DNA from 4 places in the Sinorhizobium sp. 7-81 genome. Region 3 is predicted to be linked to each of the others. Evidence: predicted binding sites of a transcription regulator. Region 3 holds the regulator's gene; each other region holds the start of a gene.
What was found. Region 3 encodes LexA, which represses DNA repair genes until DNA is damaged. Its sites were predicted from a motif close to TGTTCNNNNTGTGTTCNG; they were not measured.
Positions count from the first base shown of each region.

Region 1: QN224_RS20010 (ATP-dependent helicase) is a predicted target of LexA. The motif match lies at 6,486-6,503, and genes of this name have one in related genera.
Region 2: QN224_RS01910 (DNA recombination protein RmuC) is a predicted target of LexA. The motif match lies at 1,972-1,989, and genes of this name have one in related genera.
Region 4: QN224_RS01460 (YifB family Mg chelatase-like AAA ATPase) is a predicted target of LexA. The motif match lies at 5,862-5,879, and genes of this name have one in related genera.

Region 1 is NZ_JASKLT010000006.1:24,511-32,387, forward strand. It holds gene pqqB (pyrroloquinoline quinone biosynthesis protein PqqB) at 1-812, shown strand, start outside; gene pqqC (pyrroloquinoline-quinone synthase PqqC) at 809-1,579, shown strand; gene pqqD (pyrroloquinoline quinone biosynthesis peptide chaperone PqqD) at 1,576-1,872, shown strand; gene pqqE (pyrroloquinoline quinone biosynthesis protein PqqE) at 1,869-2,993, shown strand; gene QN224_RS20005 (PQQ-dependent sugar dehydrogenase) at 3,211-4,203, shown strand; gene QN224_RS20010 (ATP-dependent helicase) at 4,297-6,366, opposite strand; gene fixL (oxygen sensor histidine kinase FixL) at 6,720-7,877, shown strand, end outside.
Region 2 is NZ_JASKLT010000001.1:390,581-398,457, forward strand. It holds gene QN224_RS01905 (ribokinase) at 1-694, opposite strand, end outside; gene QN224_RS01910 (DNA recombination protein RmuC) at 746-1,939, opposite strand; gene def (peptide deformylase) at 2,091-2,615, shown strand; gene fmt (methionyl-tRNA formyltransferase) at 2,837-3,772, shown strand; gene truA (tRNA pseudouridine(38-40) synthase TruA) at 3,772-4,515, shown strand; gene QN224_RS01930 (hypothetical protein) at 4,553-5,149, opposite strand; gene dapE (succinyl-diaminopimelate desuccinylase) at 5,136-6,329, opposite strand; gene QN224_RS01940 (multidrug efflux RND transporter permease subunit) at 6,634-7,877, opposite strand, start outside.
Region 3 is NZ_JASKLT010000003.1:159,741-167,617, reverse strand. It holds gene QN224_RS13445 (septal ring lytic transglycosylase RlpA family protein) at 46-1,080, opposite strand; gene QN224_RS13440 (protein-glutamine glutaminase family protein) at 1,502-2,614, opposite strand; tRNA gene QN224_RS13435 (tRNA-Ser) at 2,942-3,031, shown strand; gene QN224_RS13430 (dihydrofolate reductase family protein) at 3,209-3,739, opposite strand; gene QN224_RS13425 (OsmC family protein) at 4,214-4,648, opposite strand; gene lexA (transcriptional repressor LexA) at 4,827-5,546, shown strand; partial or broken gene QN224_RS13415 (IS481 family transposase) at 5,653-5,889, shown strand; gene QN224_RS13410 (PhnA-like protein) at 5,933-6,844, opposite strand; tRNA gene QN224_RS13405 (tRNA-Cys) at 7,582-7,655, opposite strand.
Region 4 is NZ_JASKLT010000001.1:296,021-303,897, reverse strand. It holds gene QN224_RS01495 (DMT family transporter) at 1-144, shown strand, start outside; gene QN224_RS01490 (gamma-glutamylcyclotransferase) at 148-879, opposite strand; gene QN224_RS01485 (LysE family translocator) at 954-1,586, opposite strand; gene QN224_RS01480 (LysE family translocator) at 1,760-2,377, shown strand; gene cysK (cysteine synthase A) at 2,514-3,482, shown strand; gene QN224_RS01470 (SRPBCC domain-containing protein) at 3,543-3,737, opposite strand; gene QN224_RS01465 (SRPBCC domain-containing protein) at 3,686-4,024, opposite strand; gene QN224_RS01460 (YifB family Mg chelatase-like AAA ATPase) at 4,184-5,716, opposite strand; gene QN224_RS01455 (endonuclease/exonuclease/phosphatase family protein) at 5,958-6,950, opposite strand; gene QN224_RS01450 (sn-glycerol-3-phosphate import ATP-binding protein UgpC) at 6,947-7,877, opposite strand, start outside.

The sequences.
Region 1 (7,877 bases), on a different contig from region 3:
GCGATCCTGCCTCCGCCGTCAGGTCGCAGACCCAATCGTCGCTGGCCGTCAGCCTCGACGGCGAGGCCTGGGCCGTCTTCAACGCCTCTCCCGACATCCGCCAGCAGATTCAGAACAATCGACCCCTGCAGCCGCGCCGGCTGCGTCACACCCCGATCAAAAGCGTGGTGCTGACCAATGGTGACATCGATCACCTGGCGGGATTGCTCGACCTCAGGGAAAAACAGGCCTTCGCCGTTTTCGCAACCGGCGCAGTCAGCCGGATCCTTGCCGACAATTCGATCTTCGGCGTTCTCGATCAGGACCTGGTTTCGCGAAACAACATCGCCATCGAGGAACCGTTCTCTCCGCTGCCCGGTCTCGAGGCGCGGCTCTTCGCGGTGCCCGGCAAGGTTCCGCTTTTCCTCGAAGGCGGCGAACCGGATCTGAACATCGAGGGCGAAAACACGGTCGGAATCGAGCTCAGGGCCGGCAGCAGGCGCGTCTACTACATTCCGGGCTGCGGCATGCTGACCGACGGCCTTGCAGCGCGCCTGCGCGATGCCGACGCATTGTTCTTCGACGGCACGCTTTTCAATGACGACGAGATGATCGCCACCGGTACGGGGCGCAAGACCGGCCGCCGCATGGGCCACATGCCGATTGCCGGCGAAGGCGGCAGCCTCGACGCACTCGCTGCCTTGAACATTCGCCGAAAGGTCTATGTCCACATCAACAACACGAATCCGATCTGGCGGCCCGGCTCCGAGCGCGCCTACGTCGAAAGCCGCGGCTTCGACGTCGGGTTCGACGGCATGGAGGTCCAGCTTTGACGACGGCAACCGACAAGCAAGCGTTTCACGCCCGCCTACTGGAAATCGGCAAGGAACGCTATCACGACAAGCACCCCTTCCACGTCATGCTCCACGGTGGCCACTCGACGATGACGCAGGTGCGGGCCTGGGTCATCAATCGCTACTACTATCAGAGCCGAATTCCGATGAAGGACGCTGCGTTTCTGTCGCGTTGCGAGGACCCGCAAATGCGTCGGGCCTGGCGCTCGCGCATCGAAGATCATGACGGCGGCGTCAACGAGGGCGGTGGCATCCGCCGTTGGCTGCGTCTCGCCGAAGCGGTCGGACTCGATCCCGCCTATGTCGCCTCGACAAAGGGGGTCCTGCCTGCGACCCGGTTTGCCGTCGACGCCTATGTGTCGTTCGTGCGCGAGAAGCCGCTGCTCGAGGCGGTGGCCTCCTCGCTGACCGAGCTTTTCGCGCCCAAGATCCATTCGGAGCGCATCGCCGGGCTTCTCGAGCACTATGCGTTCGCCGACGACGCGGCGCTTGCCTATTTCCGCCAACGGCTCAACGAGGCGCCGCAGGACGTGGCATTCGGGCTTGCCTATGTCCTCGACCACGCCGACACGCAGGAAAAACAGGATGCCGCCGCCGCGGCACTTACCTTCAAGACGGATGTGCTGTGGTCGCAGCTCGATGCGCTCTATTCGGCCTATGTCGCACCCGGCCGCATTCCGCCGGGAGGCTGGGACGGGCGGGAAGGCGTCATCGGGGAAACTGTCTCGACGGAGGCCGCCGAATGACCGCCGATGCGCCGGTGATTTCAGGTTCCAGCGTCGTCAAGCTGGCGCGCGGGGTACGGCTGCGCGAAGACCGGGTGCGCGGCCAGATGGTCCTGCTGGCGCCGGAGCGTGCCATGGCTCTGGACGAGATCGCCGTTGCCATCGTGCAAGCGCTTGATGGCAAGCGGAGCCTCGATCGGATTGCTGACGACTTTGCCGCCCGGTTCGAGGCCCCCGTCGCGCAGATTGCCAGCGACGTGAAGGCTTTCGTCCACGAGCTTGCCGTCCGCCGCATGCTGGAGATCGTCGAATGAAGCGTGGCGCCGCCCTTGCAAATGGTATCGTGCGCGAGGTTTCGCGCGTGCCTCCTCCGATGGCGATGCTCGCGGAGCTGACGCATCGATGTCCGCTCGCCTGCCCCTATTGCTCCAACCCGGTGGCGTTGACGCGGGCAAAGGATGAACTTTCGACCGGGGAATGGATAAACGTCTTCGAGCAGGCGGCCGACCTCGGCGTGCTGCATCTGCATTTGTCGGGCGGCGAGCCGGCGGCACGCCGGGACCTCGTCGAGCTGACGCGGGCGGCGGTATCCCTCGGGCTCTATACCAATCTGATCACGTCGGGCGTGGGTTTGACCGAAGCCAGAATCAGCAGCCTGGCCGATGTCGGGCTCGACCATGTCCAGCTCTCGATCCAGGGCGTTTCGCCCGAAAGCGCCGACCGGATCGGCGGCTACAACGGCGGACATGAAAGAAAGATCGCGGTCGCGGGCTGGGTGGCGGATGCCGGGATCCCGCTGACGCTCAATGCCGTCTGCCACAGGCAGAACATGGGCGAGATCGAGGCCATGATCGAACTGGCGATACGGCTGAAGGCGCGCCGTATCGAAGTCGCAACGGTGCAGTTTCACGGCTGGGCCGAGCGCAACAAGGCGGCGCTCATGCCGACGCGCGAACAGGTCGAACAGGCGACGCAAACGGTCGCGGCGGCGCGCGAAAGATATCAGGGCATCTTGGTGATCGACTATGTGCCGGCCGACTATTACTCCAGCTATCCAAAGGCCTGCATGGGCGGTTGGGGCCGTGTCGGCCTGAACGTCACACCTTCGGGGCGCGTGCTTCCGTGCCATGCCGCGGAAACGATCCCGAGCCTGTCTTTCGAGAATGTGCGCGAAGCCGCGCTCGCCACGATCTGGTACGAAAGTGACGCGTTCAACGCCTATCGCGGCGAGGACTGGATGCCGGACCTGTGCCGGAGTTGCGAGCGCAAGAAGGTGGACTTCGGCGGCTGCCGTTGCCAGGCGATGGCGCTTGCCGGCGACGCCAGCGCAACCGATCCGGTTTGCATCCGCTCGCCGCTTCGCGATCGCCTGACGCGCGAAGCGGATAAGCTTTCGACTACGCCATCGGCGACGTTGACCTATCGCGGCCGTTAAATGCTCTTGGGTCTCCCGCCTTTGGGCGATTGATCCGGTCCGGCAAGCCATACAAAGAGGACAGCTCCACAAGCAACGTGCCAGCGTCCTTTGCGCGTCTGATAAGACGCGCGGTGCTGTAGGAGATCACTTCGCCGTGAGGCTTCGGCTCCGGCTTGAAACAAGAATGAGCCGCACCAGTTCCCCAGCAAATTCAGCTTGTATTCGGAGGGTGCCGATGGACCTCTTTTCCCGTAAAGCCGGATTTCTCGCGCTCGCGTCGGTCGCCATGCTCGCCTCCGGCCTCGCCCTTGGCCCGGCGCGAGCCGAACTGCTCGCCCGCGTTCCCGCCGCGCGCGAAATGGCAGTCTGCGGCGACATGTTGTTTGTCGGAACGAAAGGTTCCTCGGTCTATGCCGTGCCGTTGTCCGGCGGCCGCGCCCGGCGGGTTGCCTCCGGATTCTCCGCCGCGAACGGAGTCGCATGCTCCGGCGGTCGTTTGTTCGTCGCTTCGCGGGACAGCATAACGGCGTTCGATATCGGGCGTGGGGGTGCTCTCTCCGGCAGGCGCGATATTCGCCGAGACTTGCCGAATTCGGGAGCCCATAGCTTTCGCTATATCGCCGTTGGCCCTGATTCCCGGCTCTATGTCTCGTTCGGATCGCCTTGCAACATTTGCTCGCCGCGCGGCCTGCAGGGCACTATCGTCAGCATGAAGCAGGACGGGTCCGACCTTCGACGAGTCGCCTGGGGTGTGCGCAATTCGGTTGGCTTCGACTGGCGCGGCGGCACCATGTTCTTTACCGATAACGGCGCTGACGGAATGGGCGACGATGTTCCACCCGACGAGTTGAACGCGCTTCGGCCGGGCGGCTTTTACGGCTTTCCCTACTTCGGAGGCCGGGTCCGGCTCGAAGGGTTTGAGGACGCCCGGCCACCCGCTCGGCAGATTTCCCCGGCGTTCAACTTTCAGGCGCATGTCGCCGCCCTGGGGATCCATTTCTTCCGCAGCCTCGGCGGTGACGCTCTGGTCGCCCAGCACGGCAGTTGGGACAGGTCGGTTCCCGTCGGGTATCAGGTCGTGCGGGTGCGCTTCCAGGGCGGTCGCCCGGTCTCGGCGGCGACCTTTGTCCGAGATGTCGGGCGCCCGGTGGACGTCAAGGAAGCGCCGGACGGTTCCGTCCTCGTATCCGACGACGCCGGAGGCGCGATTCACATATTCAGGCGATGACGCCCCGATGATGCCTTCAGGACTCGTTGGCGGCTTGGTTGGTATGAGCGCTTCGAGATAGCCGGGTCCAGGAGCGCGGACCGCGGGCTTGCCCTATCGCCACATGCCACGCATGCGGGCTCCAACATCGACCCGGACCTTTCGTGCTTCTCGCTCGCCGGGAGCCGACGGTTTGGCGACCGGCCAGGCGGAGCATTCGAAGAACTGCAAAAGCGTTGCCGGAATGAAGCGGCTTCTCGACGCATAGACGTGGCGATCGCCCTGGGCATTCTGCCCATGCGTGAAAAACCGCTGCGGCGTGACAAGATGCAGGCTGTCCTTGGCGCGGGTCATCGCGACATAAAGGAGGCGTCGCTCCTCCTCGATCTCGGCCGTCGAGCCCACGCCGAGATCGGAGGGAATGCAGCCGTCGACGCAGTTCAAGACGAAGACCGACTTCCACTCCTGGCCCTTGGCCGAATGGATCGTCGACAGGATAAGATAGTCCTCGTCGAGAAGCGGCACGCCGGATTGATCACTGGTCGCATCCGGTGGATCGAGGGTGAGTTCGGTCAGGAACCGTTCCCGCGATGGATAACCGCCTGCAATCTGCTCGAGCTGCAGGAGATCGGCCATGCGCACCTCCGCATCCTCATGAATGCGATTGAGGTGCGGTTCGTACCAGTTGCGCGCTTCACCGATTTCGGCCGGCCATGCGGTCTTTCTGCTGCGCATGCGCTGGAGCATGTCGACAAAGGTAACCCAGTCATCTCCCGAGCGCGGCGGAGCGGGAATTTCGGCGAGCGCCGTCAAGGGTTCGGGGTCGGCGGCCATTGCATCGAGCACCCGGCCCGCCGTCTGCGGACCGACGCCGGGCAAGAGTTGCATCAGCCGGAAGCCGGCCACGCGATCGCGGGGGTTCTGGGCAAAGCGCAGGACCGCCAGCAAGTCCTTCACATGCGCGCTGTCGAGGAATTTGAGGCCGCCGAACTTGACGAAGGGGATGTTGCGCCGGGTAAGCTCCACCTCCAGGGCGCCGCTGTGATGCGAGGTGCGGAACAGAACCGCCTGCTGTTTCAAGAGCGTGCCGCTTTCGCGATTTTCCAGTACCTGCTCGACGATATAGTTGGCCTGGTCGGCTTCATCGCGAACCGTCACCAGCCGTGGCCGCTCGGCGGACTGGCGCTCGGTCCAGAGATTCTTCGTAAAACGTTCGCGGGCGAGTTCGATGACACTGTTGGCGGCAGTCAGGATCGGTTGCGTCGAGCGGTAGTTCCGGTCAAGCGTGATGATGTCGGCCGCCGGAGAGAAGGTTTGTGGAAAATCGAGAATATTGCGTACGGTCGCGGCACGGAAGGAGTAGATCGATTGTGCATCGTCGCCGACGACGGTCAGGCCGTGGCCATTCGGTTTGAGTGCCGTCAGGATCGTCGCCTGCAAGCGGTTCGTGTCCTGATACTCGTCGACGAACACATGGTCGAAGCGATTGCCGATTTCTTCGGCAATCACAGGCTCGCTTACCATCTGCGCCCAGTAGAGCAGGAGGTCGTCGTAATCGAGGACGTTCTGCGCCTGCTTGGCCTCGACATAGGAAGCGAAGAGTTCGCGCAACTGTTTTTCCCATGCCATGCACCACGGAAAGGAGCCGCGCAGCACCGCATCGAGCGTCTGCTCCGAGTTCACTGTGCGCGAATAGATTGCAAGGCAGGTGCCTTTCGACGGAAAGCGGCTTTCCGTCTTGGAAAACCCAAGCTCGTGCCGGACGAGGTTCATCAGGTCGGCTGAGTCTTCCCTGTCATGGATGGTGAAGTCCGGATCGATGCCGATCTCCGGGGCATGATCGCGCAGCAATCTCGCCCCGATCCCGTGAAACGTGCCTGCCCAGGCGAGTGCGTCAGCAACGATGGCGGCCCTCTCGCCAAGTACCTGCCGACAGATGCGCTCCACCCGCCGGCTCATCTCGGCTGCCGCGCGTCGGGAAAATGTCATCAGGAGAACCCGGCGCGGATCAGCGCCATTGACGATCAGATGGGCGACGCGGTGCGCCAGCGTGTTGGTTTTGCCGGAACCGGCACCGGCGATGATCAGGAGCGGTCCACCAATTTTTCCGTCTGGCAGGCCAACGCCATGCTCGACCGCATTGCGCTGCTGATCGTTCAGTTTCTCAAGATACGCCGCGCTCATCGTCCCCCGCTTTTATCGCGCCGATTTTCACCGGCGTATCCCTACCATCCCTTCAATAGCGCATTCGACCGTTCCTCCTGAAGGAGCCTCCCTCCGGTTGACCGATTCGCGACGCAAACGGGAACGAATAATGAACCTAACAGCCGATCCGGCCGTTGCAAAGCCAAGCGGGCGCCGTTTCAGCGGACAAAATCCATACGCCGCCTTTCGCGATCACGGGGCATGTTCCACAGGGCGGGGTGGCCGATCGCGGCGGTATGGTCTATGGAAGGTCACGCGAGCCCGCGGCCAAGACCGTCTTGCCGCGACGCTTGGCACAGCATGCAATTCATCCCTCTGGTTGGATAACGGGAATGCACTCACGTGGCATGGTCGAGAGGATGCGGTTCGGGCAGTCGCTGATCAGGTGGCGGGTCGATGGCCTCTCGGCCTATGTTTTCGCAGCTGCGGTCGTCATCGGTCTTCTTGCGTTGAGATTGGCGCTACGGGAACTCGTCGGCGACACCGTTACTCTCTCTTCGTTCATTCCCGCACTCCTCCTCGTCGCAATGATCGGCGGCCTGAAACCGATAGCCTTCGCGCTCGGGCTGTCGCTACTTGCTGCAATATCGGTACAGTGGATCGAGAATGCGCCCGGGCCGAGCGTTGGCGAAATAGTCGTCTTCGCGTCGACAGTGCTCCTGATCGTGGCTCTCGGGGAATTGATCCAGGCTGCAAGACGCGCCATCGACCGGACGGAAGCTGCCGTACAGGCCCGCGATGCGCACCTCAGATCGATATTGGATACGGTTCCGGACGCCACCGTGGTCAGTTCCACGAATGGCACCGTTGTATCCTTCAACGCCGCCGCCGTTCGGCAGTTCGGATATGTCGAAGAAGAGGTCATTGGTCAGAACCTGCGCATATTGATGCCGGAACCCTACCGTCATGAGCACGACGGATATATGCAGCGGTACCTGAGTACCGGCGAGAAGCGCATCATCGGAATCGACCGGGTCGTCGTCGGGCGGCGGAAGGACGGATCGACGTTTCCGATGAAGCTTGCAGTCGGGGAGATGAAATCAGGCGGAGAACGGTTCTTCACCGGCTTCATCAGGGACTTGACGGAGCGGGAAGAGTCGGCCGCGCGGCTTGAACAGATCCAGGCTGAACTGGCGAGACTGGCCCGTCTTAACGAGATGGGTGAAATGGCATCGACGCTTGCGCACGAGCTGAACCAACCGCTGTCGGCGATCGCAAACTACGCCCATGGCTGCACAAGGCTCTTGCGTGACATGGATGCCAATGTGGCAACGAGGATGCGTGGCGCGCTGGAAGAGATCGCTGGCCAATCCCTGCGCGCTGGTCAGATCATCAAACACCTCCGGGAATTCGTCACGAAAGGCGAAACGGAAAAGGCACCCGAAGACATCCGCAAGCTGGTGGAGGAAGCCGGCGCGCTGGCTCTGGTAGGCTCCCGCGAGAGCGGCGTCAGAACGGTATTCGAATATGTGCCCGGTGCCGAAATGGTG
Region 2 (7,877 bases), on a different contig from region 3:
GAACGGCACCATCGTGAATGGCGATCACGCCTTCGGCGCCAAGCGTCACGATCACGGTTTGCCCGGTCTCTTGGTGGAGTTGTTTCATCGCCGCCTCGCGCGCAGCGGCGTCGATGCCACTTTTGCCGGCCAGCAACTCGAATTCGGTTTCGTTGGCGATCACGATGTCGGCCATGCGGCCGAGGCGGGCGGCCTCGGGCGTCAGCGGCGCGATGTTGATGATCGAGCGGATGCCGCGGTGTTTGGCCTCCGCAAGCGCCTTCTCGACGGTGGCCGCCGGAATTTCAAGCTGCAGCATCAGCGTGTCGCCGGCTGACATGGTTTCGAGCGCCGTCGTTGCGTCGGTCTCGCTCACCGTCGCATTGGCGCTGGCGACGACGACGATGACGTTTTCGCCATCGCCGCCGACGATGATATGCGCCGTTCCGGTCGGGGCATCGACCGTCTTTGTGAGACTGAGATCGGCGCCAGCCTCTTTGAGCAGCGCCAGAGCGCCCTCGGCGAAACTGTCGGAGCCAACGGCGCCGGCCATGCGCACCGATGCGCCGGCACGACGAGCGGCCAGCGCCTGGTTCGCGCCCTTGCCGCCGGCGGCGGTCGAGAAACCGGTTCCGGCGACAGTTTCGCCGGGCTTCGGCAGGCGCGCGGTGGTGGCGATCAGGTCCATGTTGATGGACCCAAGGACAGTGATCATATGAAGATTCCCCGTGGGATTATTGATTTTCGCGAAGAGTGCCCGACCGCGTCAGTCCTCGTCAACCACCCGCAGCTTCAATTGCCCCATCCGATTGTCCATCGGCCGACCGTTCTTGTCGCCCTGCCCGGGTTCGGCCTCGGCCGCAAGTTCCAGGGCTTCGATCTTGGCGCCGCGCCGGGTCAGCTTGTCTGATGATATGAGGATATCGTCGACGTCCTTCTGGGTCATCGCGAAATGGCCCTGAAGCTTGCGCACACGTTCGTCGAGGCGCGAAAGATCCTCCATCAGGCGCACGACTTCGCCCTGGATCAGGTGCGCCTGCTCGCGCATGCGGGCATCCTTCAGGATTGCCTGGATCACTTGGATCGACAAGAGCAGAAGCGACGGCGAGACGATGACGATGCGCTGGCGATGCGCCTTCTGCACGATCGCCTCGAAGTGCTCGTGGATCTCGGCGAAGATCGATTCGGAGGGAACGAAGAGGAAGGCCGTGTCCTGCGTTTCTCCCGGCAAAAGGTATTTGCCGGCGATATCGCGGATATGCACCTCCATGTCGCGGCGGAAGGCCTGCGCCGCCTGCTGCCGCCGTTCGGCCGTCGCAGCGTCGCGCATGGCGTTCCAGGCTTCGAGCGGAAACTTTGCATCGATGACCAGCGGCGGCTGGCCATTCGGCATGCGGATGGTGCAGTCCGGACGCGCGCCGTTGGAGAGCGTCGCCTGAAAGGCGAAGGCGCCCATCGGCAGCCCGTCGGCAACGATCGCTTCCATGCGCGACTGGCCGAAGGCCCCGCGCGTCTGCTTGTTTGCCAGAATGCTCTGCAGCCCGGCCATGTCCTTGGCCAGCGACTGTATGTTGTTCTGGGCGTTGTCGATCACGGCGAGCCGCTCCTGCAGGCGGCGGAGGTTTTCGTGCGTCGCTTTCGTCTGCTCGCTGATCGAAGTGCCGATCCGGTGCGTCATCCCGTCGATGCGCTGGCTGAGGGACTGGTTGAGTTCAGCCTGGCGTGTGCCGAAAACTTCGGTCATGGCGGCGATCCGGCCCTGCAATTCCGTCTGCGCGGCAAGGAGCGTTGCCATCTGCTCGTCTCGCTCGTCGGTGCGGGCCGACCGCGCGCGGCGCGCAAGCATGAGGCTCGCGAGCATCATGAGAACGGCGGCGGCCGTGACGAGATGACCGGCCGTAACGGGCAGGGCGCCGATGAGAAACAGCGGCTGGTCGAAGGAAAGGGCGATGGGCTCCATGGCCGCAGCCTAACAGATTCGCGCCCGAAGACCAGATCAAAACAAGAACAAACATGTCGCGGCTTTCGCAAGCAGCAAGCGGTGGTTTGTGCGATCTTTGCCAGAGGCAATGTTCTTGCGCGCAAGCGGAAAGATCGGCTATGGGATCAGCATGACGATCAAGCCGCTAATCATTCTTCCCGATCCGGTTCTGCGCCAGGTGTCCAAGCCGGTGGAGACCGTCGACGACGACATCCGTCGCCTGGCCGACGACATGCTGGAAACCATGTACGATGCGCCGGGCATCGGCCTTGCCGCAATCCAGATCGGCGTACCGAAGCGCCTCCTGGTTCTCGACGTGTCGAAGGAAGACGAGGAGAAGAGCCCGCTCGTTTTCATCAATCCGAAAATCGTCAGGTCCTCCGATGAACGCTCGGTCTACGAGGAAGGCTGCCTGTCGATCCCGGACTACTATGCGGAGGTGGAGCGCCCGGCCGCAATCACCGTCGAATATCTCGATCGCCAAGGCAAGGAGAAGACGGTCGAGGCGGACGGCTTGCTTGCCACCTGCCTGCAGCACGAGATCGATCACCTGAACGGTGTTCTGTTCATCGACCATATCTCCAAGCTCAAACGGGATATGGTGATCCGCAAGTTCACCAAGGCGGCCAAGACACGCGGCGCCAAGGCGATCTGACATCTACCGCATGAGTCCTCAACCGCAATCGGTTTGAGGACAAAATGCTACAGCGACCTTTGCGCGTCTGATAAGACGCGGGGCGCAGTAGAGTGGGACGAGGAAAATAACCGTGTGCGGGGTTTCCGCCCGCATCCTGCTCTCACTATTCGCTGGAGCGCCCGCGCGTCGGCGCGAAAATCGTGGGCGCAGCCTGATTTCAAGAGACGGAGTTTGCCGCCTTGCCGCTTCGCATCATCTTCATGGGAACGCCGGAATTCTCGGTGCCCACACTTGTCGCGCTGGCCGAGGCAGGCCATGAGATCGTAGCCGTCTACACGCAGCCGCCGCGTCCCGGCGGGCGACGCGGTCTCGACCTGCAGAAATCGCCTGTCCATCAGGCAGCAGAACTTCTAGGCGTTCCTGTTCTGACCCCGCTGAATTTCAAGGATGGGGACGATCGCGAGACTTTCCGCAAGTTCAATGCCGACGTCGCCGTCGTTGTCGCCTATGGCCTGCTCCTGCCCGAGGAAATCCTCTCGGGAACGAGGCACGGCTGCTACAACGGACATGCATCGCTCCTGCCGCGCTGGCGGGGCGCAGCGCCCATCCAGCGCGCGATCATGGCCGGTGACCACGAGACCGGCATGATGGTGATGAAGATGGACAAGGGTCTCGATACCGGTCCGGTCGCGCTCACCAAGGCCGTCGTGATCGGCGAGACGATGACCGCCGGCGAACTGCACGACAAGCTGATGCAGGTTGGAGCGACTTTGATGAAAGAGGCGATGGCCAAGCTCGAAGCGGGTGATTTGCCGCTGACGCCACAGCCGGAAGAGGGCGCAACCTATGCCGCCAAGATCAGCAAGGCCGAGACCCGCATCGATTTCACCAAGCCGGCGAGCGAGGTGCACAACCATATTCGCGGCCTTTCGCCTTTTCCCGGCGCCTGGTTCGAGCTGACGATCGGCGGGAAACTTGAACGGATAAAGGTGCTGCATTCCGAAAACGCCAAGGGAACCGGCGCGCCGGGCACGGTATTGGACGAGGCGTTGACCATCGCCTGCGGCGACGGCGCGGTCCGGCCGACCCGGTTGCAGAGGGCCGGCGGCAAGCCGCTCGAGGTCGCCGAGTTCCTGCGCGGAACGCCTGTCGCTGCCGGCACGAGGATCGCCTGATGCCGCGTTATCGCCTGACCGTCGAATATGACGGCTCCGATTATGTCGGCTGGCAGCGCCAGGAAAACGGTCCCTCCGTCCAGGGTGCGATCGAGAAAGCGATCCTGTCGCTGACCGGCGAGACGGTCTCCGTCCGCGGCGCGGGACGCACCGATTCCGGCGTTCACGCCATGGGGCAGGTGGCGCATGCAGATCTCACACGCCAATGGAAGACGCACACGCTGCGCAACGCGCTCAATGCCCATCTGACGCTTGCCGGAGAGCGTGTCTCGATTCTCGATGCGCTTGAAGCGCCACCGGAGTTCGACGCCCGCTTCTCGGCGCTTCGCCGCCACTACCTCTATCGCATCATCTCCCGCCGCTCGCCGCTGGCGCTTGAGGCACGGCGTGCCTGGTGGGTGCCGAAGACGCTCGACCATGAGGCGATGCATGAGGCGGCGCAGCGGCTGGTCGGCTACCACGACTTCACCACCTTCCGCTCCGCCCACTGTCAGGCAACGAGCCCGCTGCGCACGCTCGACCGGCTGGACGTGACGCGAACGGGAGATCTCATCGAGATCCGCGCGTCAGCCCAGAGCTTTCTGCACAATCAGATTCGCTCCTTCGCCGGCTCGCTGAAGCTGGTCGGCGAGGGCAAGTGGACGCCGGACGATCTGCAGGCTGCGCTCGAAGCGCGCAACCGGAAGGCCTGCGGGCCAGTTGCCCCGCCCGACGGCCTCTATTTCATGCAGGTGGATTATTGATCCTCGTCAGGCGCGGTCTTTGATGCCTCGCGTTTCGCTAGCCTGGAACAAGACCAAAGAAACGCTGCAGGAACTCGCCGATCATGACCGACGGCAGCAGGAATAGGGCCGTCAGCGCGGCCGCGAGCAAGGTCTGGTCGCCGGTGACCGTGCGCAGAAGCCGGAAGAGCAAGCCGACGCTCGCGACCAGCAGCAGCAGCCAGATCAGGCTTGTCAGTCCCTCGCTGCCCGGAATCACCAGACGTATCGCCGCCGGTAGCGCCATGGCATAGGAGAGCGGCACCGAGAGCCAATTGGTAGTGACGATCACGGGCACTACAAAAAAGGCAAATCCCAGCGGTCGCGACAGGATCACGATCAGGATGATCGGCAGGAGCCAGCTGGCAAGATCTATGACAAGCAGCTTCAGGATGAAGCCGAAGCCGATCGTCGTGCCGGCCGGCATCGCCGAAAGGTAATAAAGCCGCCAGGACGCCCAGGTCACGGCGATCGCCGGCAGGGACCAGAGGATCGCTGCGAACGAGCGCCACAGGCCGCTCTCGCTGATGTCCAGCCAGCGGAACCCTTCGCGGTCGCCGCGGATGAGCAGCCACAACCCCTTGATATAGGCGAGGACCTCCTCAAGCAGCGGCATGACCGAACCAGCGGGCGATGAAGGTTTCGTAGATCTCGGTCAGGGTTTCGAGATCGGCGACGGCAACGCGCTCATCGACCATATGCATCGTCTGCCCGACGAGGCCGAATTCGACGACGGGGCAATAATCCTTGATGAAGCGCGCGTCCGAGGTGCCGCCGGTGGTCGAGAGCTTCGGCTGGCGCCCCACGACGGCCTCGACCGCGCCGGAAAGCGAATCGATCAAGGCGTTGTTGCGCGTGAGGAATACGTGGCTCGGACGCTCGTTCCAGGCGATGTCGTAACGGACGAGCGCGCGACCCGGCCTGAGCTTGTCGGTCGCCGCGGCACGATCGAGCCGCGCGATGATCTCCGCCATGAGGCTTTCGGCGGTCCATTTGTCGTTAAAGCGAATGTTGAAGCTGGCGCTCGCCTTCGCCGGGATGACGTTGACGGCCGGATTGCCGACATCGATGGTCGTGACCTCGAGATTCGAGGGCTGGAAGCTCTCGGTGCCGCCGTCGAAAGGCGGGTCCATCAATGCCTCCGTGAGCTGCAGGATGCCGCGCACCGGATTGTCGGCGAGATGCGGATAGGCCGCATGTCCCTGGACGCCGTGAACGGTGATGCGGCCGGAGAGCGAACCGCGCCGGCCGATCTTGATCATGTCGCCAAGCGCATCGGGATTGGTCGGCTCGCCGACAAGACAGGCATCCCAGCGCTCGCCTTTCGCCGCCGCCCACTGAAGAAGCTTCACCGTGCCGTTGACGGCCGGGCCTTCCTCGTCGCCGGTGATGAGAAACGAGATCGAACCTTTCGGCGCTCCATGCTTCTCGATGTGGCGGGCAACGGCCGCCACGAAGCAGGCGATGCCGCCCTTCATGTCGACGGCGCCACGCCCATACATTTGGCCGCCGGCAATCGCCGCGGAGAAGGGGGGATGCGTCCAGGCGGCTTCGTCGCCGACCGGCACGACGTCGGTATGGCCGGCGAACATCAAGTGCGGGCCGTCGCTTCCCAGCCGGGCGTAGAGATTCTCGATGTCCGGCGTTCCGGCTTCGCTTGCTGTCACTCGGTCGACCCGGAACCCGAGCGGAGTCAGCATCGCCTCCAGCGCGGTCAACGCGCCGCCTTCGGCGGGGGTGACGGATGGGCAGCGAATAAGCGTGGAAAGATTGGTGATCGGATCGGTGGAGGTCATCTATCGGAAGCCATCTGCGCGGCACGCAGGCCTGTGAGGTCGGAGGCTGCTGGTTTATCCGATCGAGTGCCGGCTGTCACGCGCGATGGCGGCGCTACAGCCCGCGCTACGATTCAGGGAACGTGCAGTAGGCTCTCAGCGCAATTCCAGGAAAAACTGTGTGTAGCGGTTTTCCGTCCGGAATTGCGCTGTTTCAAAGGGCCAGATCATTTCGCTGTTGAAACAATGAAATGATCTAACGTGAGCGGGCCGGACAATTTCTCGTCCGGCCCGCTTGAGGCGCCATCGGGCAGGGGACTCCCGTTCACTCGGCGGGGGCGAGGTGCGGCGCTTCGATGTGTGCTCCCGAGTGCTTCAGCGGCCGCTCGCCGGCGAGCTTGCGGATCAGCACGTAGAAGACCGGCGTCATGAAGATGCCGAAGGCGGTAACGCCGATCATGCCGGCAAAGACGGCGACGCCCATGGCCGAGCGCATTTCCGCACCTGCACCGGTGGAGGTGACGAGCGGCACGACGCCCATGATGAAGGCCATCGAGGTCATCAGGATCGGCCTGAGACGCAGCCGGCTGGCCTCGATCGCCGCGCTCACCGCGCTGCTGCCGGAAAGTTCGAGTTCGCGGGCGAACTCGACAATCAGGATCGCGTTCTTGGCGGAGAGGCCGACGAGCACGATCAATCCGATCTGCGTGAAGACGTTGTTGTCTCCGCCCGTCAGCCAGACGCCCGTCAGTGCAGCCATGATGCCCATCGGCACGATCAGCACGATCGCGATCGGCAACGTCAGGCTCTCATACTGGGCCGCCAACACGAGATAGACGAGCAGCAGCGCCAGCGGGAAGACCAGGATGCCCGAGTTGCCGGCGAGGATCTGCTGGTAGGTCAGATCCGTCCACTCGAAGCCGATGCCGGGCGGCAGCGTCTCGGCGGCGATCCTTTCGATCGCGGCCTGCGCCTGGCCGGAGGAGTAGCCGGGCGCCGGACCGCCGTTGATGTCGGCCGACAGGAAGCCGTTGTACCGGATCGCCCGTTCCGCGCCGACGGTCTGCTCGACTTTCAAGAGCGCCGAAAGCGGGATCATTTCGCCCGACTGCGACCGAACCTTCAGCCGGCCGATATCGTCGGCATGGCTGCGGTAGCTCGCGTCGGCCTGGATGCGCACGCTGTAGGTCCGGCCGAAGGCGTTGAAGTCGTTGACATAGAGTGACCCCAGATAGATCTGCAGCGTCTCGAATACGTCGGTCACGGATACGCCGAGCTGGCGCGCCTTCACACGATCGAGATCGGCAAAAAGCTGCGGCACGTTGATCTGGTAGCTCGAATAGAGGCCAGCCAGTTCCGGTGCCTGAGCGGCCTTGGCGAGAAAGGCCTTTGCCGCCTCGTCGAGGGTCCGATAGCCGAGCCCGTTCCGATCTTCGATCTGGAGCTTGAAGCCGCCGGTCGTGCCGAGGCCTTGGACGGGCGGCGGCGGGAACATGGCGATGAAGGCGTCCTGGATAGCTCCGAACTCCTGGTTCAGTTGCATGGCGATAGCGCCGCCCGAAAGCTCGG
Region 3 (7,877 bases):
CATGGGCATAGCAGCGCGAACAAAGCTGTTCAACCGAAGCTAGCGCTAAACACCGTCCCTGTTCTGGCGCTTTGCATAGGCGATGATGGAATCGGCCGTGAGCGGGTTCGAATCGACCATAATTGCCTCGAAGGGCGACGCCTTATCGCTGACGCGCACTTCGACATAGGCGGCGGCATAAGCCATATTTCCGTCGGGCATCGGGATCAACTCCGGCCGCACGGCGGGGATCGGCCCGATCTCCGGGAGCGTGACAAATTCGCCGAGAGATTGCGGCATGGCGGCTTGCGCCGCCGGCTCGGCGAGCGCGGTCATCGGAACGCCCGTATCCAGCGTCGCGTTGCGAGGGACCGGCACGCTGGCGAGGTCCGGCACCTGGTTGCGGAACGGCTCGTTCGACGCAACCATGACACCTGTCGCGATCTGTCCTTCCGGCATCACGCCGGGACTACGGTCACCCTTCTTGACGTAGGAGGCCATCAGATAGGGCATATCGTTGCCCTCGAGCGGCGCGCGGCCGACATATTGCACGCGCACCTTGGCACTGCCCTTGCGCTTGATGTCCAGCATGTCGGCTGTCTTCGAGGAGACATCGATGATGCGGCCGTACTCGTATGGGCCCCGATCGTTCACGCGAACGATGACCGATGTGCCATTTTCCATATTGGTGACGCGCGCATAGCTGGGCAGCGGGAAAGTCGGGTGCGCGGCGGACAGATGATACTTGTCGTAGACTTCGCCGTTCGCCGTCAGCCGCCCGTGAAAGGCGGAACCGTACCAGGACGCGACGCCTAACTTGTTGTAGCCGAAATCCTCCTTCGGCTGATACCACTTGCCCTTGACCTGATAAGCCTTTCCGACCTGGTAACGCCCACCACCCTTCGGGATGTTTGTCCCGGTCGCGACCCGCGGGCTGGCTTTGACGCCATAGACCGACTCGGCAAAGTATTCCTTGCTCCGCGCCTTGCTTGTCTTGACACTCGAAGCCAATCCGCAGGCGGCAAGCGTCGCGCAAAGCAACGGAACCGCAGCAACACGTAATCCCCTCGAAAGAAGTGCTGCATCTCTTCTAAAAATCATCTGTCCCCAATATCGTTCGCAAAGCCGTATTTCGAAAACATTCCGCTCTAGCCCCCGCGGAAAGCTCGGCGTCTCGAAACGAGACAGTCGATTAATCATGTCAGCAAGACGGCAAAATTGCGAACAGGGAGCCTGAAGCGCGGCAAAAATCTTCCGCTATGGTTTACAAATCGTATAAACCCGGGCGCGAGCCTCTCTCGTGCAGCCTAGGTCTCCTCCCGGGAGACCGGAATTTTCCCGAGCGCCGGGCACGTTAAAACTTGCAAAGACTGCGAGATTTGCCGTTCAACCCAGCGCCAAGGCTGGTGTAGCCGTCTCGTCGGCTGTGAAGGCCGAGTGCCTGCGACTTCCGACCGCAGACCACGCCAAGCGGGGGGCCGGCCGAATTGCCGTGCAGCCTCTTTTCATATTCGTGGCTCCGCTACGGACAATTTGCATAGGGCGGCGGGCCGTGCTGGATCGCGCGGTTCTGAAGCTGGAGACGATAATCGGCGAGCACCTTGTTGGTCTCGACATAGGTGGGGTCGGTCACGTTGCCCCAGAGATAGAAGATCGACGCGTCGCTCGGCGTCAGCGTGGCGCTCGGATCGCCCTGAACCCCCTTCCACGTTGCCTGCGTCACGGGCGTGGCGAAGAGCGAGGGATCGATCACCATCTGCTGTGTCCAGAACCAGCCCTGGCGCACGCATAGCGTCGGCGCGACATGCCAACCCCAGTTCACGAAGCAGTTGGGATTGTTTTTGGTGGCGACGTGCAAGCTCCCCTGTATCCACACCTTGCGCGGCTTGCGTCCCATATTGATCATCAGCCGGCACATCTCGTGCGCGCGGCCCCAGCAGCCGTCATCGGGATAGAGAAAAGGGATGCAGGGCGCTGGCACCGTGAGTGGCGGGCAAGACTTCGCGCTCATCGCATCGAAGATCTGCTGGGCGGTCGCTTTCGAAACGCAGCGAAACCACCACCAGGGCCAGAACGGCCAGCGCCAGATCCAGTCGAGCAGACGCTTCCACCACGGCCGTTCGAACGGCAGCGAATCAGGTTTGGGCCAAGGCGGCAGCGGCGCGTCATCGGGGCCGGGCGTATAGGCGCGAATATCAATGATGTTGTGCGCATCATCCTCGGTGATGATAAGCAGCTGCCCCGAGTCGAGCGCGGCGCGCAGCAACGGCTCGAGCGTCGCGAAATCGGGATTGTCGCGCCTCAGGGCGTGGCGGGCGTGCGATCTTTCGAGCATGACCTCATAGCCCTGGTCGCTCGGAAGCATGCTCATCGGGCGCGTCACGCGCGGGATCAGCAGCCGTGTGATTGCCGCGCTGTTAGGATCGATCTCCAGATAGACCGGCGCCTTGCGCCTCGCGAGCCCGTCAAGCACTTGGACGAAGCCGCTCGATCGGGCATCGCTCGCGTCAAGCCGGGCGCGGCGCCCGCCTTCGAGCACGACCCAAAGCCCCTCGCGCAGCAGCTCGGCAGTGGGCCGGTCAAGCGGAGGATCGAAATCAATGCGGGTCGAAACAATCGCATTGGGATTTGGCATGGCACACCCCCCGGATGCGCCAGAATATCAGAGCGCTACGCGCCTGTCCTTGCGTAGAATTTATGGCAAACTGAACAACTTTTAGCTCTATTATGGCCATCCCTTCCAATGATCGCAAATGCGACCCGCCTGCTCGCCTCAGCGAAACTCATCGGCATCACGCTGGACCTCTAATCGCAGGTCATGCAGGGCATGCAAGCGAACGCCGCCGAGCACGTTGACGCGGCGATCAAAGCTGCTAAAAAGCCAGCCGTCGAGTGATTGGGTAGCAAGCGGTAGCAGCTGCCGTTTTCAGGAAACCAACAATTGTTGGATTTTCAATCGACTGGAGGAGTGGCCGAGCGGTTTAAGGCACCGGTCTTGAAAACCGGCGTGCGTGAAAGCGTACCGTGGGTTCGAATCCCACCTCCTCCGCCAGCTGTCGCCGATTGCCGTCTATAGGTCGATACCGCCGCCGATCACCGCATTCTAGAGAACCGCCGATTCTACGCTAAACGCGATATGTCTTGGAGACTAGTTCAGCGCAATCAGGCAGCTTACGACCCCAAAAATGGATCGGACCTGTCGGCGCAGTCCGTTGGGGGTATCGTGCGACTAAGCAGGAACGTATGTCAGCCTAATCGTGTCCTCGCCAACGGGATCGGCGGAAACAAGGCGGAGCGGCGGCCGTGGGCCGGCAAAGAATGGCTTGCCGCGGCCAAGCACGATGGGTTGGAAGTAGAGTCGGTACTCATCGATAAGACCAAGGTCGGTTAGGCTTCGTGCCAGGTCTGGTCCGGAAACGGCAATCTCTCCAACGAGCCGAGCCTTCAGACTACGTATCACCGCCTCGATGTTATCATCGACAAGTGTGGCGTTGGGGCCGACTGACTTCAACGAGCGCGATACGACCCACTTCGGTTGGCGCCGCCACGCCGCCGCGAACTCGTGTTGCTCCTCACTCCATTCAGGACGGTCTTCGTCCCAGTAACGCATGGTCTCGTACATGCGACGGCCGTACACACTGCCGGTCAGGTCGCGCACGTGCTCTATCCAGTGACGAAAGAGCGCGGGACCTGTCCGCAGTTCCAGGTGGTCGACGTAACCGTCCAAGGACTGGTTCATTCCGAAGACAAGCTTTGCCATGGCTGCTAAATCTCCACCCCAAGGCCTTCACGATAGTACGAGCAGCGTGATGCGGAAAGTGAAGTCGGGCGCAAACTGCGCGCCGCGTCGTCGGTCTGATGAATAACCGCGCCCCGTTTACCACCGAGTGCTGCCATTCGCTCGTAGGTCTATCCAGGAGAGTGATGGAGGGTTATGGCCTCGATGAGCGAGTTCATCGGACTTGTGCGGCAGTACGCATCGAGCTCGCGACAGGTTCGCTCGTCGAGATCTAATATCCGGCCAACTTGATATCCACGAGCTCGTGCCGCCGCAGTGGGACTGATCTTCCACTCCGACGTCTCGATTCCCGTAGCGAGCCAAATCCTGATCCAGGAAATAACAGCAGCCACGCGCGCGAGTTCCGGGGCTCTCACCAGGCTCGTGGAGATAGAGCACGGCATCGACTAGCGATGTCCCGCCCCCTGGCGATCCGAGGGGCTCCGGTCGTTACGGCTAAGCGACGGTCGTCGTGGCGGTGTCGACGACCTCAAAGTCGTGGGTGATCGTGGCCGTCTTGGCGAGCATCGCCGACGCCGAGCAATATTTCTCGATGGACAGCGCAATGGCTCGCTCGACCTTGTTCGCCGCCAGGCTGCGCCCCTTGACCACGAAGTGGAGATGAATGCGAGTGAACACTTTCGGATCCTGCGCAGCACGCTCCGCGTCGATCTCGACGACGCAGTCCTCGATCGCCTCGCGGCCCTTTTCGAGGATGTGAACGACATCGTAGGCCGAGCAACCCCCAGTGCCGATCAGCACCATCTCCATCGGGCTCGGGCCAGGTGTTTTTCCCTCCGTCCCGAATGCTGTCCCAAGCACAACCTTGTGCCCACTCCCGGACTCGCCAAGAAACGTCCGGCCTTCAACCCATTTGATGCGTGCCTTCATGAGATTCACCTATTACCACCACGTACCATCATAGTCCTGCAGACGTTCATGATCTGCAACATTCGACGTCCCTGGCGCAAAGTCGCGAAAATTCACGGAATTTTAGGTACTTGCGGAACACATATGGAACAGATAGTGTCTGTTCTTGATTTGTTTCGCGACTCTGGAGTGACGCGCCATGCTAACCCGCAAGCAACAGGAATTGCTTCTGTTCATTCACGAACGGATGAAGGAATCCGGGGTGCCGCCGTCCTTCGACGAGATGAAAGATGCACTGGACCTCGCCTCCAAGTCAGGCATCCATCGGTTAATCACCGCGCTTGAAGAACGCGGTTTCATTCGCCGCCTTCCTAACCGGGCGCGAGCACTCGAAGTCATCAAGCTGCCTGAAGCCTATGCGACGAGTGCGCAGCCTCGGCGTGGCTTCTCGCCAAGCGTGATCGAAGGTAGCCTGGGTAAGCCACCCGCGGCGCCTGCGGCCACTGCGAAGTCGGCGCCACCGAGTGATTCTGCAACGGTGTCGGTGCCGGTCATGGGACGAATCGCAGCCGGTGTTCCGATTTCCGCGATCCAGAACAACACGCATGATATTTCGGTACCGGTCGAGATGATCGGCAACGGCGAACATTACGCGCTTGAGATCAAGGGCGACTCGATGATCGAAGCGGGTATCTTCGACGGCGACACCGTGATCATTCGCAACACAAGCACAGCCAATCCCGGCGACATCATCGTGGCACTCGTCGACGATGAAGAGGCAACGCTCAAGCGGTTCCGCAGGAAGGGCGCATCGATTGCGCTCGAGGCCGCCAACCCGGCTTATGAGACGCGGATTTTCGGACCGGACCGCGTCAAGATCCAGGGCAAACTCGTCGGGCTCATTCGCCGTTATCACTAGTTGAGGACAGCCAGTCGCTTGGCGACCGCTCTGCCTGCGCCATCACGTCAATCGCCCGATGCGCGGCATGGCGACCCCGGAAAGCATTGCAGAGGGAATTGCCACGCTTCGCCGTCGGGCCGACGGGCAGACACATTGCCGTAGAGACCGACGTGTCGGCGGCGACAGTAAGCCGGGCGCTCAGGCGAGTGGGTCTTGCGCGGCTGAAGGATATCAGCCGGCCGAGCCGATGCGCCGCTACGAACGCGAAAAGCCCGGCGAGATGATCCACATCGACATTAAGACGCTCAGGCGCTTCGATCGCGTCGGCCACCGGATCACCGGTGACCGCACTCGCCAATCGGCAGGCTCGGCATGACCGAGGGCAACCTCTTGAGGCGCCACACCTAGCCGACCCGGCGGGTGGCGTCCGTCGTCGCTACGGTGCGTGTCGTTCCGGCTGCACCACCGAACCAGGCAGCGAGGGCGCCTACAACAAGCGATAGGAAGCCCAGGAGCGCTCCACTGGAAACGACGGTGGCGGCCGTGTCGGCGGCTTCGGTCGCCTGCTGCTTGGCGCGTTCCACCGAAGCCTTGTAGCTTTCCTCGTACTCTTGAACCTGGGTGCGCGCTTGGTCCACCGGAATGCTCTGAGCCCTCGCGATGGCGTCGGCAGCGCGATTTCGGGCTTCTTCCGCAGTCGCTTCGTCGCCAGTGACGGCCGCACGCACGGCGGCAACTGCAGCATCGCGAAGAGCTGCGGGATCGTTGCCCCCGGTCGCGCTTCTGATCTGCCGTTCGATATCGGCCATTGGATCGACGGATGTCGCGACGGCAGGTGCCGCGGCAGTCGTGGCTATGGCGGCAGTCCTTCCAACGCCCCCGATGATGCCACTCAAACCGCTGAAGGCGCCGCCGACCACAGCGCCGACCGAGGTCGTCAGCAGATAGAGAACGACCAGTGTCGTGACGGCCCAACTGGTCAGTCCATGGTAACTTCCTGTCACCCTGCTGGGACGGCCTGAAACCCTGCTTGCGACATATCCGCCGACGAACGCCGCGACGATGCCCGAGATAACGAACCAGAGACCTCCTGCAATCGAAAACGTACTCGCGTTCGGATTGTCGGCGGTTGTCGGATCAATTACCGCGGCTCCAATTCCAACGCCCAAGAGGTTCAGTAGAAACTGCACCGCAAGCGCGAGCGCCACGCCGGCAAATACCGCTCCCCAAGAAATTTGGTTAACGGCGGCGCTCGCCGAAAGATCGGAGACGTAATCGGTCTCACGGGCGTGGTGAACGGCGACAGGTTCGCTCATTGACATATTCCTCCCGGATGCTCACGCGCTTCCCGCTCAAACCGTGGATGCTCGAAACTGTTCCCCGGGACAACCAATGATCCCCGACGGAGGCATGCGAGGCGCGTTACCGCCTGAGCGGGCGAAATAGCAAACTCAAATATGCCTGCGTCATCCGCCCACTTCTTGATGTGCTTGAATGAAGGGCGCCGGCGCTTTCAACCATCCGTCCACGTGCGATGTTCGACTTCGGCGACAAGCGGGCTGCATCGAGATCGCACCCTTTTGCCTCAGCGACGTTGCCGGTGTCGGTCCTGATTTCGTCGAACAATTCGCACACCTTCACCGATTCCCGATCACTGCAGCCGGTTGCTCAAGACCATGTAAACGAGGTTATCGCCCCTTGCACGCCGCCAGCGGCAGGTGACGGATCGCGGCCCGATATGGTGGATGGCTCATATCCTACGATCACGAACGTCTCGGCGCCGGGATGAGATCTTTGACACCGGTCGTTTCGGGATGCTTCGAGCCATGCTCGCAAGCGACGGGAAGAATTCCTTCCCGTCCGCCTCCACCTCTTTCGAAAGCGCGCGCCTTGCAAGGTGCGCCATCGCCCGCATCAATTGGGGCGGCGCCGCCAGCAAATTGTTGACATTGAGCAATGGCGAAAGCGGGAACAGACTGCCACACCTGCCCGCAAGTGGCAGATGACGCGATTTCGCGCGGAAAATTGTGCAATCAAGTGGATGATGTGGCTTTGGAGGCCTCGCCCGGAATTGAACCGGGGTACAAGGATTTGCAGTCCTCTGCGTCACCACTCCGCCACGAGGCCTCTCACGCTCGATCGATCAAGCGATGGCCGGCGTTTAGAACGAATCTATGAGGAGCGCAAGGGGGAATGGTTCGAAAATGGCGGGACGACGCGAGGTCGTCCACGTTCTCCCCAGCGGTCCCAACCGCGGTCTCGCCCGGAGCGATTTCGGCTCTGCCGACAGTTTTGCATGTCTACAATGCTACCGGGCAGCCACGCCCCCCCCGACAAAGCATCGCGACA
Region 4 (7,877 bases), on a different contig from region 3:
GATCGCGTCGCTTTCGGACACGAATTGCAGGCGATACAGATCGCCGGTTCGGCGGCAATCCTCCTGGCCGCAGCCGGCATGAACCTCGGCTGGAGCGTTCGGTCGATCCCGCTTTTCAAGCGCGCAATCAGACCGAGCGCCTGATCGTCAGGCACTCGCTACCTCGTTCGCGTGCACTGCTCTACTGTTGCGCTCGATGCACTCTGCGACGAGCGCCTGCAGGCGCCACAGATTACGGTCCCGGATGCCCCTGGCCTCGAGATGCGTCACGGTGTTGAGCAGATATTCCGCGCCTGAGCCGACATGGCCGCATGCGCAAGCCAGCACCTCCGCGACGGCTTCGAGCGAGAGACTCCCGGCATAGAGCGGCGAGGCGCGATTCATGACGAAGGCCAGGGCAGACACCGGGCCCGACGCGGTCTCAACCTTGATCCAGCGGGGCATGCTGTTGGGCGGTTTATAGGTGAATTCGCGCCGGAAGAGTTTTGCAAATTGACCTTCGATGTCGTCATCCGGCAGTTCGTAGAGGACACCCCGACACTGCCCGCCGCGATCGAGCGCCATCATGAGGCCCGGCTGTTCGGGCGTTCCCCGGAAGCGGATCATTCGAAAGCAAAAGGAACGATGCCAGCCCCGGGCAACGCCTACCGTTTCGCCGACATACTCGATCTCCGGTCTCCAGATCAACGATCCATAGGCGAAGAGCATTATTGGCGTACCCGGAGATGGGTGGCTCCTTATCATCCGCCCCACCCATTCGTCGTAGTCCGCGTCGCTGTGGAGAACTGCGCCCCGCCCGGGGCCGCCGTCGGCAATCGCCCGGTGAACCTGCGCGACATGCGCCGGGGTCAAGCTGAGTGATGTTGGTATGCCGGACATGGTCATCGTCTCCGCCAAGCCGAGAAGATCGCGCACCGGCGGCCTGGATGCAAGTTCGGCCTGAACGTCTCACTTTATCTGCGCGCCTCCGCCGCCATGCTGACGGCAAGGCTCGCAAGGACGGTGCTCATCAGCCAGCGCTGCAAGAGCATGAAGAGCGGGCGTCCGGCAAGGAAGGCGGCGATCGAGCCCGCTGTCACCGCGATCAAGGCGTTAACGGTGACACTGATCATGATCTGCAGACTCCCAAAGACGAGCGACTGGAGGAGGACATCACCCTGCTCGGGGCGGATGAATTGCGGCAGCAGCGAAAGGTAGAGCACCGCCACCTTCGGATTGAGCAGGTTGGTGACAAGCCCCATCAGGAAGAGTTTTCGGGGTCCGTCCCTCGGCAGGTCGCGCACCTGGAAGGGCGAGCGGCCGCCGGGCCTCACGGCTTGCCAGGCAAGATAGAGCAGATAGAGCGCGCCGGCGAAACGCAGCGCGTCATACGCGAAAGGAACCGCCAGCAGCAATGCGGTGATGCCGAGCGCGGCAAAGACCATGTAAAAGACGAAACCAAGCGCCACGCCGCCGAGCGAGACGAGACCCGCCGCCGGTCCCTGGCAGATGGAGCGGGAGATCAGATAGATCATGTTCGGTCCGGGTGTCAGCACCATGCCGAGGGCAATCAGGGCAAAGGCGATAAGGCTCTGAACTTCCGGCACATTGCGCTCCGAACGAGTGTCACGACTGTCGCCAGGACACTCTCATGGTCTCCTTGCACCGGGCAACGCAATTGCTGTCACCCTGACAATCTAACCGCGAAACTTCGCCCGCGCGGATTTCGCTTTTCAGCGCGCTGCTGTAGACAATGCAGGAGCATGTTCGGAGACGCTTCATGACGCTCGCAGCCCTTCTTGCCTATAGCGGCGCCCTCTTCATTGCGGCAATCATTCCCGGTCCTGGCGTGACCGCGCTCGTTGCGCGGGCGCTCGGATCCGGCTTTCGCGAAACCTTCTTCATGGGCCTCGGGCTGATCCTCGGCGACATGGCCTATCTGACTGCCGTGGTGCTGGGGCTCGCCTTCGTCGCGCAGACCTTCACCACGGCCTTTCTCATCGTGAAGATCGCCAGCGCACTCTATCTCGGCTATATCGCCTGGAAACTCTGGACCGCCGGCCTTCTGCCGCAGGATATACAGGCGCGGAAATCGGCAAGCGCGACGATGTCCTTCCTGTCGGGACTGATGGTGACGCTCGGCAATCCCAAGACCATGCTGTTCTATGTGGCACTGGTACCGACGCTGATCGATCTCGCGGCAATCGGTCCCGAGGATTACGGCCTGCTGCTGGCGGCGACCTTCCTTGTCCTTCTCGCCGTGCTGCTGCCCTACATGCTGCTCGCGGCCCGCGCGCGCTCGCTTCTGAAGCAGCCGAAGGCGTTCATGGCATTGAACCGCGCGGCCGCCGGCATTCTTGCCGGAACGGCCGCCTACATCGCTACCCGCGCGACTTGAAAAAAGATTTCTCCGCCGGCCGCCGCGCAGACGCTTTTTCCTCCGGCTGGCGGGCTTCGAAGCCCATCTCGCCCTGGAATGGCCCAGTCATTGCCCGTATTCTCGCGGCAACGATTTCAACTGAAGGGAGAAACACATGTCCGAAACGCGTAAGCCTGGCCGCGGCCGCGTCTTTTCCTCGATCACCGAAACGATCGGCGACACTCCCATCGTGCGCCTCGACAAGCTGGCAAAAGAGAAGGGCGTAAAGGCAAGCCTTCTCGCCAAGCTCGAATTCTTCAATCCGATCGCCTCGGTCAAGGACCGCATCGGCGTTTCGATGATCGAGTCGCTTGAGGCACAGGGCAAGATCGTACCCGGTCGCACGACGCTCATCGAACCAACTTCGGGCAACACCGGCATTGCGCTCGCCTTCGTCGCAGCCGCCAAGGGCTATAAGCTGATCCTCACCATGCCCGAAACGATGTCGGTCGAACGGCGCAAGATGCTCTACCTGCTCGGCGCGGAGCTGGTTCTGACGGAAGGCGCCAAGGGCATGAAGGGGGCGATCGCCAAGGCGCAGGAACTCACCGAGACGCTGCCGGACGCGATCATACCGCAGCAGTTCGAGAATCCGGCCAACCCGGAAATCCACCGCAAGACGACGGCCGAGGAGATCTGGAACGACACCGACGGCAGCGTCGACATTCTCGTCTCCGGTATCGGCACGGGCGGCACGATCACCGGCGCCGGCCAGGTGCTGAAGGCGCGCAAGCCCTCCATCAAGGTGATCGCCGTCGAGCCGGAGGAATCCCCGGTTCTCTCCGGCGGCGATCCCGGACCGCACAAGATCCAGGGAATCGGCGCCGGTTTCGCGCCGGCAATCCTCGACACGGGCGTCTATGACGAGGTCGTGACCGTGAACGCGGGCGAAGCCGTCGAGGCCGCACGCCTCGTTGCAAGGCTCGAAGGCGTTCCGGTCGGCATTTCCGCCGGCGCCGCCCTCCAGGCCGCGATCGAGGTCGGGCAACGCGAGGAAAACGCCGGCAAGAACATCGTCGTCATTATTCCTTCCTTTGCCGAACGCTATCTTTCGACCGTCCTGTTCGAAGGGCTTGGCGGATAGCGCGCGGCAGCTCGCTCCGAAGAACTCTCAGGAGGGGCGCTACCGTGCGCCCCCTTTTTCTTACTCCGTGAAGGCCGCGAGGTTGGCAAGCGTCGAGCCGAGGCCCGCATCATGATCTTGCTGCAAGATACCTTCGGGAACGTTCTCACAAGTCACGGTCACCACAGTGCCATCCGGAACAGCTGAAAGCGTCCAGGTAATCGTCATCGTGCCGGCAAATGCGGGTTCATTGGACTCAAATTCCGCCTGCTGCACCACGCGTTGCCGGGGATCACTTGCACGAAGCGCCCTTCGACAATATCGGTGGCCGCCGAAGTCTTGCCGCGTGGCGCGTGGTTCGGCTGCTCATAGATGAGCGCCATGCGGTAGACCCCGCCTTCTCGCGGCTCGAACCTTTCGATCTCGCCCCGCATGCCGTCGGGCGGCAGCCAAACGGCAACGGCGGCAGGATCGAGCAGCGCCCGATAGATGGCTAGCGGCGAGGCCTTGACGACCCGCGAAGCGGTGTCCGTTCTTCCCTTGGCCGATTCATCCACCATCATTGACCCTCGCTCCGTCGCAACGCGTTGCCGACAAGGAAACGCCCAGCTTCCGCCGCGTCCCTTCAAAGACGCGAAGGTCGCCGCAGCACGATGCATTACTGCATGATTTTGGCCTCAAATCGGCTCCGATTTAAGCAACCAGACAGTAGGGCCGCGGAGCTAGGCCGCAACAGGCAGCCGCTCTCCGGCGACGCGATAGGAAATCGCCTCGGCGAGATGGATCCGGCCCACCGTCGGCGCCTCGTCGAGGTCCGCAAGCGTGCGCGCTACCTTCAGCACCCGGTGGTAACCGCGCGCCGAGAACTTCATCTTCTCCGCCGCATCCCTCAGGAGTTGCAGGCCCGCGGCATCCGGTTCCGCGATCTTCTCGATCATCGCCGTCGAACAGCGGGCATTGTTCGTCAGCTCGGGATGGCCGAGCGCGGCGAAGCGGTCCGCCTGCAGCGCGCGGGCGCGGGCGACGCGCTTGGCGACCGCGGCACTCGGCTCGGCGGCGACGGGGCGGATGAGGTCGGCGGCGCTGACGGCCGGCACGTCGATGCGGATGTCTATGCGGTCCATCAAGGGGCCGGAAATCCGCGCCTGGTAGTCGGCCATGCAGCGCGGGCCGCGGGCGCAACTGCGCCCGGGTTCACCCGCCATGCCGCAACGGCACGGGTTCATCGCCGCTACGAGCTGGATCGCCGCCGGATAGCTGACGCGGTGATTGGCACGCGCGATGATGCATTCCGAGGTTTCGAGCGGCTGGCGCAGCGCATCGAGAACCTGCGGCGAAAATTCCGGAAACTCGTCGAGGAACAGAACACCATGGTGAGCGAGCGAAGCCTCGCCGGGTTTTGCCCGCAACCCGCCGCCGATCAGGGCCGCCATGGTGGCGGAATGGTGCGGCGCGCGGAACGGCCGGCGGTCCGAGAGCTTGCCGCCCGGCAACTGTCCTGCGATCGAATGAACCATCGAGACTTCGAGCAATTCAGCAGGCGAGAGTGGCGGGAGAATGGAGGGCAGGCGCGCGGCAAGCATTGACTTGCCCGAGCCGGGTGGGCCGACCATCAAGAGATTGTGGTTGCCGGCGGCTGCCACCTCCAGCGCCCGCTTGGCGCTCTCCTGGCCCTTGATGTCGCCAAGATCAGGCAGGTTGACGGCAGCGGCGCGAATGGCCGGCTCGGGACGCGACAGCACCTGCGTGCCGCGAAAATGATTGGCGATGGCGATCAGGCTGCGCGGTGCGAGAATGTCGATCTCCGATCCGGCCCAAGCCGCTACCGGGCCGCTATCCGCCGGGCAGATCAGGCCCTTGCCGAGCGCGTTGGCGCCGATCGCTGCGGGCAGAGCGCCGGCGACGGCCGCAATGGTGCCGTCGAGATTGAGTTCGCCGATGACGACGTAGCCGCTCAAAGCATCGGCCGGAATGGCACCTAGCGCCGCCATCAGCCCGAGTGCAACGGCGAGATCGAAATGGCTGCCCTCTTTCGGAAGGTCGGCTGGCGCCAGATTGACCGTGACCCGCTTTGCCGGCAGCGCCAAGCCCGATGCGTGCAGCGCCGCCTGGACGCGCTCCCGGCTTTCGGCAACCGCCTTGTCGGGCAGCCCCACGATCTGCATGCCGACCTTACCAGGTGCGACCATCACCTGTACGTCGACCGGAACGCCTTCGATGCCTTGGAATGCAACCGTGCTGACACGCGCGACCATGATGCCCCCTAAAGTCAGAGCGGGATGTGCGCGGAAAAACCGCTTCACACTTTTTCCTCATCCCGCTCCAGTCACGGCAGCCCTCGTGCCGCCACAACCGCCGCCGGTTGCAACACCAAATCTTGCACGGAGTGCGCTCAAAAACAAGAACAATGATAGAACAAATGCGTGAACCACTTTCCGAAAGAAACGCTCTGCGCGCTCCGTCGGGCCGGACCGCTACGGGCACAGACCTCCCGCGCTATTCGAAACCTTCGACGACACAGGTGATGAGATCATGGTCGGACAGCGGGCGGCCCGAGGAATCGGGTGAAGGAATGATGTGGCTTTTGCCAATCTTCAGACCACGCGCAAGAAACCAGTCGAGCTTCATTGCACGCTTCGGCCAACGGGTGATGAGGCTCGGCCGCGTCGTCATGCCGTCGATCGGACCGCCGTGCCGCGTGAAGCCGCGCTCGGCGCTCATCGCAAACAGGCCCTCGGCTTCGAAATCGCCGCCGATATGATTCCCGCTATTGAGATCGCCGCCGATCAGCACAGGAAGCCCCGGAAAGGTCGCGTCGAGCGCGTCGATCAGTTCCTTGACTTGCCGCTCGCGATAGGCAGCCGTCGTCGCGCTTTCGAGATGGGTGGAAATGGCGACGAAAGGGCCCGCCCGAGTCTCGATCACGGCGCCAATGGCAAGACGCTCTCCGACCCGCGGTTGATCGCCGCCGTCCATGAACCACAGCCTCTCGCCCCAGAGCCGCAACATGAACGGGCGGTTGAACGGAGCGGCCGCCAACAGCGCATTGCCGTGGAAGCCCTTCTCGTTGAAGCCGTCCTTGCAGAATTCGCGCTCGGTATCGGACCCCAATCCGAGTTCGATGAATTCGACGCCGTAGGCGTATTGCATGCCGAGCGCCACGGCGATTTCGGCGGTCGGGTGCCGCTGGCCGGTACGCGCCATGCCGTTGTCCATCTCCGAAAGCAGAACGAGCGACGCGCCGGTGGCGTCAAGATGCGCAGCACTTTCCTCGGGGAACAGGCAGCGTTCGAGGTTCCAGGCCGCGACGGTGAAGGGAAAGGCGAGCGGCTCGCGGGCGGGCGGCGCACCGCCGATCTCAAGCGTGTTCATTTCCTCAAGGCTCGCCATGACGGCGTCATGGGCGGCAATGCTGCGCTCGATCCGTGCAAAACCGGCGCGCGTCTCCAGCGAGGAAACGGCGAGCGCCGCTGAGGTCGTTTCAATCACAATGCAGGCTCCATGTTCACGGTTCGCGTCGGGGCCGGTACGATGCCCGTTGCTGCATTCGGCTCTTCGAGCCTCCTGCCGGTCTCGGACGAGAAGAAATGCAAGCGCTCCGGCGCGATGGTAACGGCAAAACCGTCCGAAAGTGGCGTCTCCGGCGCAAGCGCGACGGTGACAGAATGGTCGTCGATTGCGCCGTGGACGAGGCGCTGCGCGCCCAGTTCCTCGACATAATCGACCCGAAAGAGCAGGGCCTGCTCGCCAACACCGGCGAGACGCAGGTCCTCCGCGCGCAAGCCCACGGTTACCGATCCGTCCGCCGGCGCCCGATAGCCGAGGTCGATCGACTGCGTGCCGATCTGCAGCCGGCCGCCGTCGAGAACGCCTTTGACCAGGTTCATCGCCGGTGAGCCGATGAAGCTCGCGACGAAGGTCGAGGCCGGCGCGTGATAGACGTCGAGCGGCCGGCCGATCTGTTCGATCCGGCCACCGTTCAAGACGACGAGCCGATCGGCGAGTGTCATCGCCTCTAGCTGGTCGTGGGTGACATAGAGCGAGGTGGTGCCGAGACGCTTCTGCAATCGCTTGATCTCGCCGCGCATGGAAACCCGGAGTTTCGCATCGAGGTTCGACAGCGGTTCGTCAAAGAGGAAGGCTGCAGGCTTGCGCACGATCGCCCGCCCCATGGCGACGCGCTGGCGTTGGCCCCCGGAGAGCGCGCGCGGCTTGCGATCGAGATAAGGCGCGATCTCGAGCATGCGCGCAGCCTCGGCAACGCGCGCCTCGATCTCGGCCTTCGGCGTCTTCCGGTTCTTCAAACCGTAGGCGAGGTTCTCATAGACCGTCATGTGCGGATAGAGCGCATAGTTCTGGAAGACCATGGCGATGTCGCGTTCGGCGGGATCGAGATCGTTGATGATCCGCGGGCCG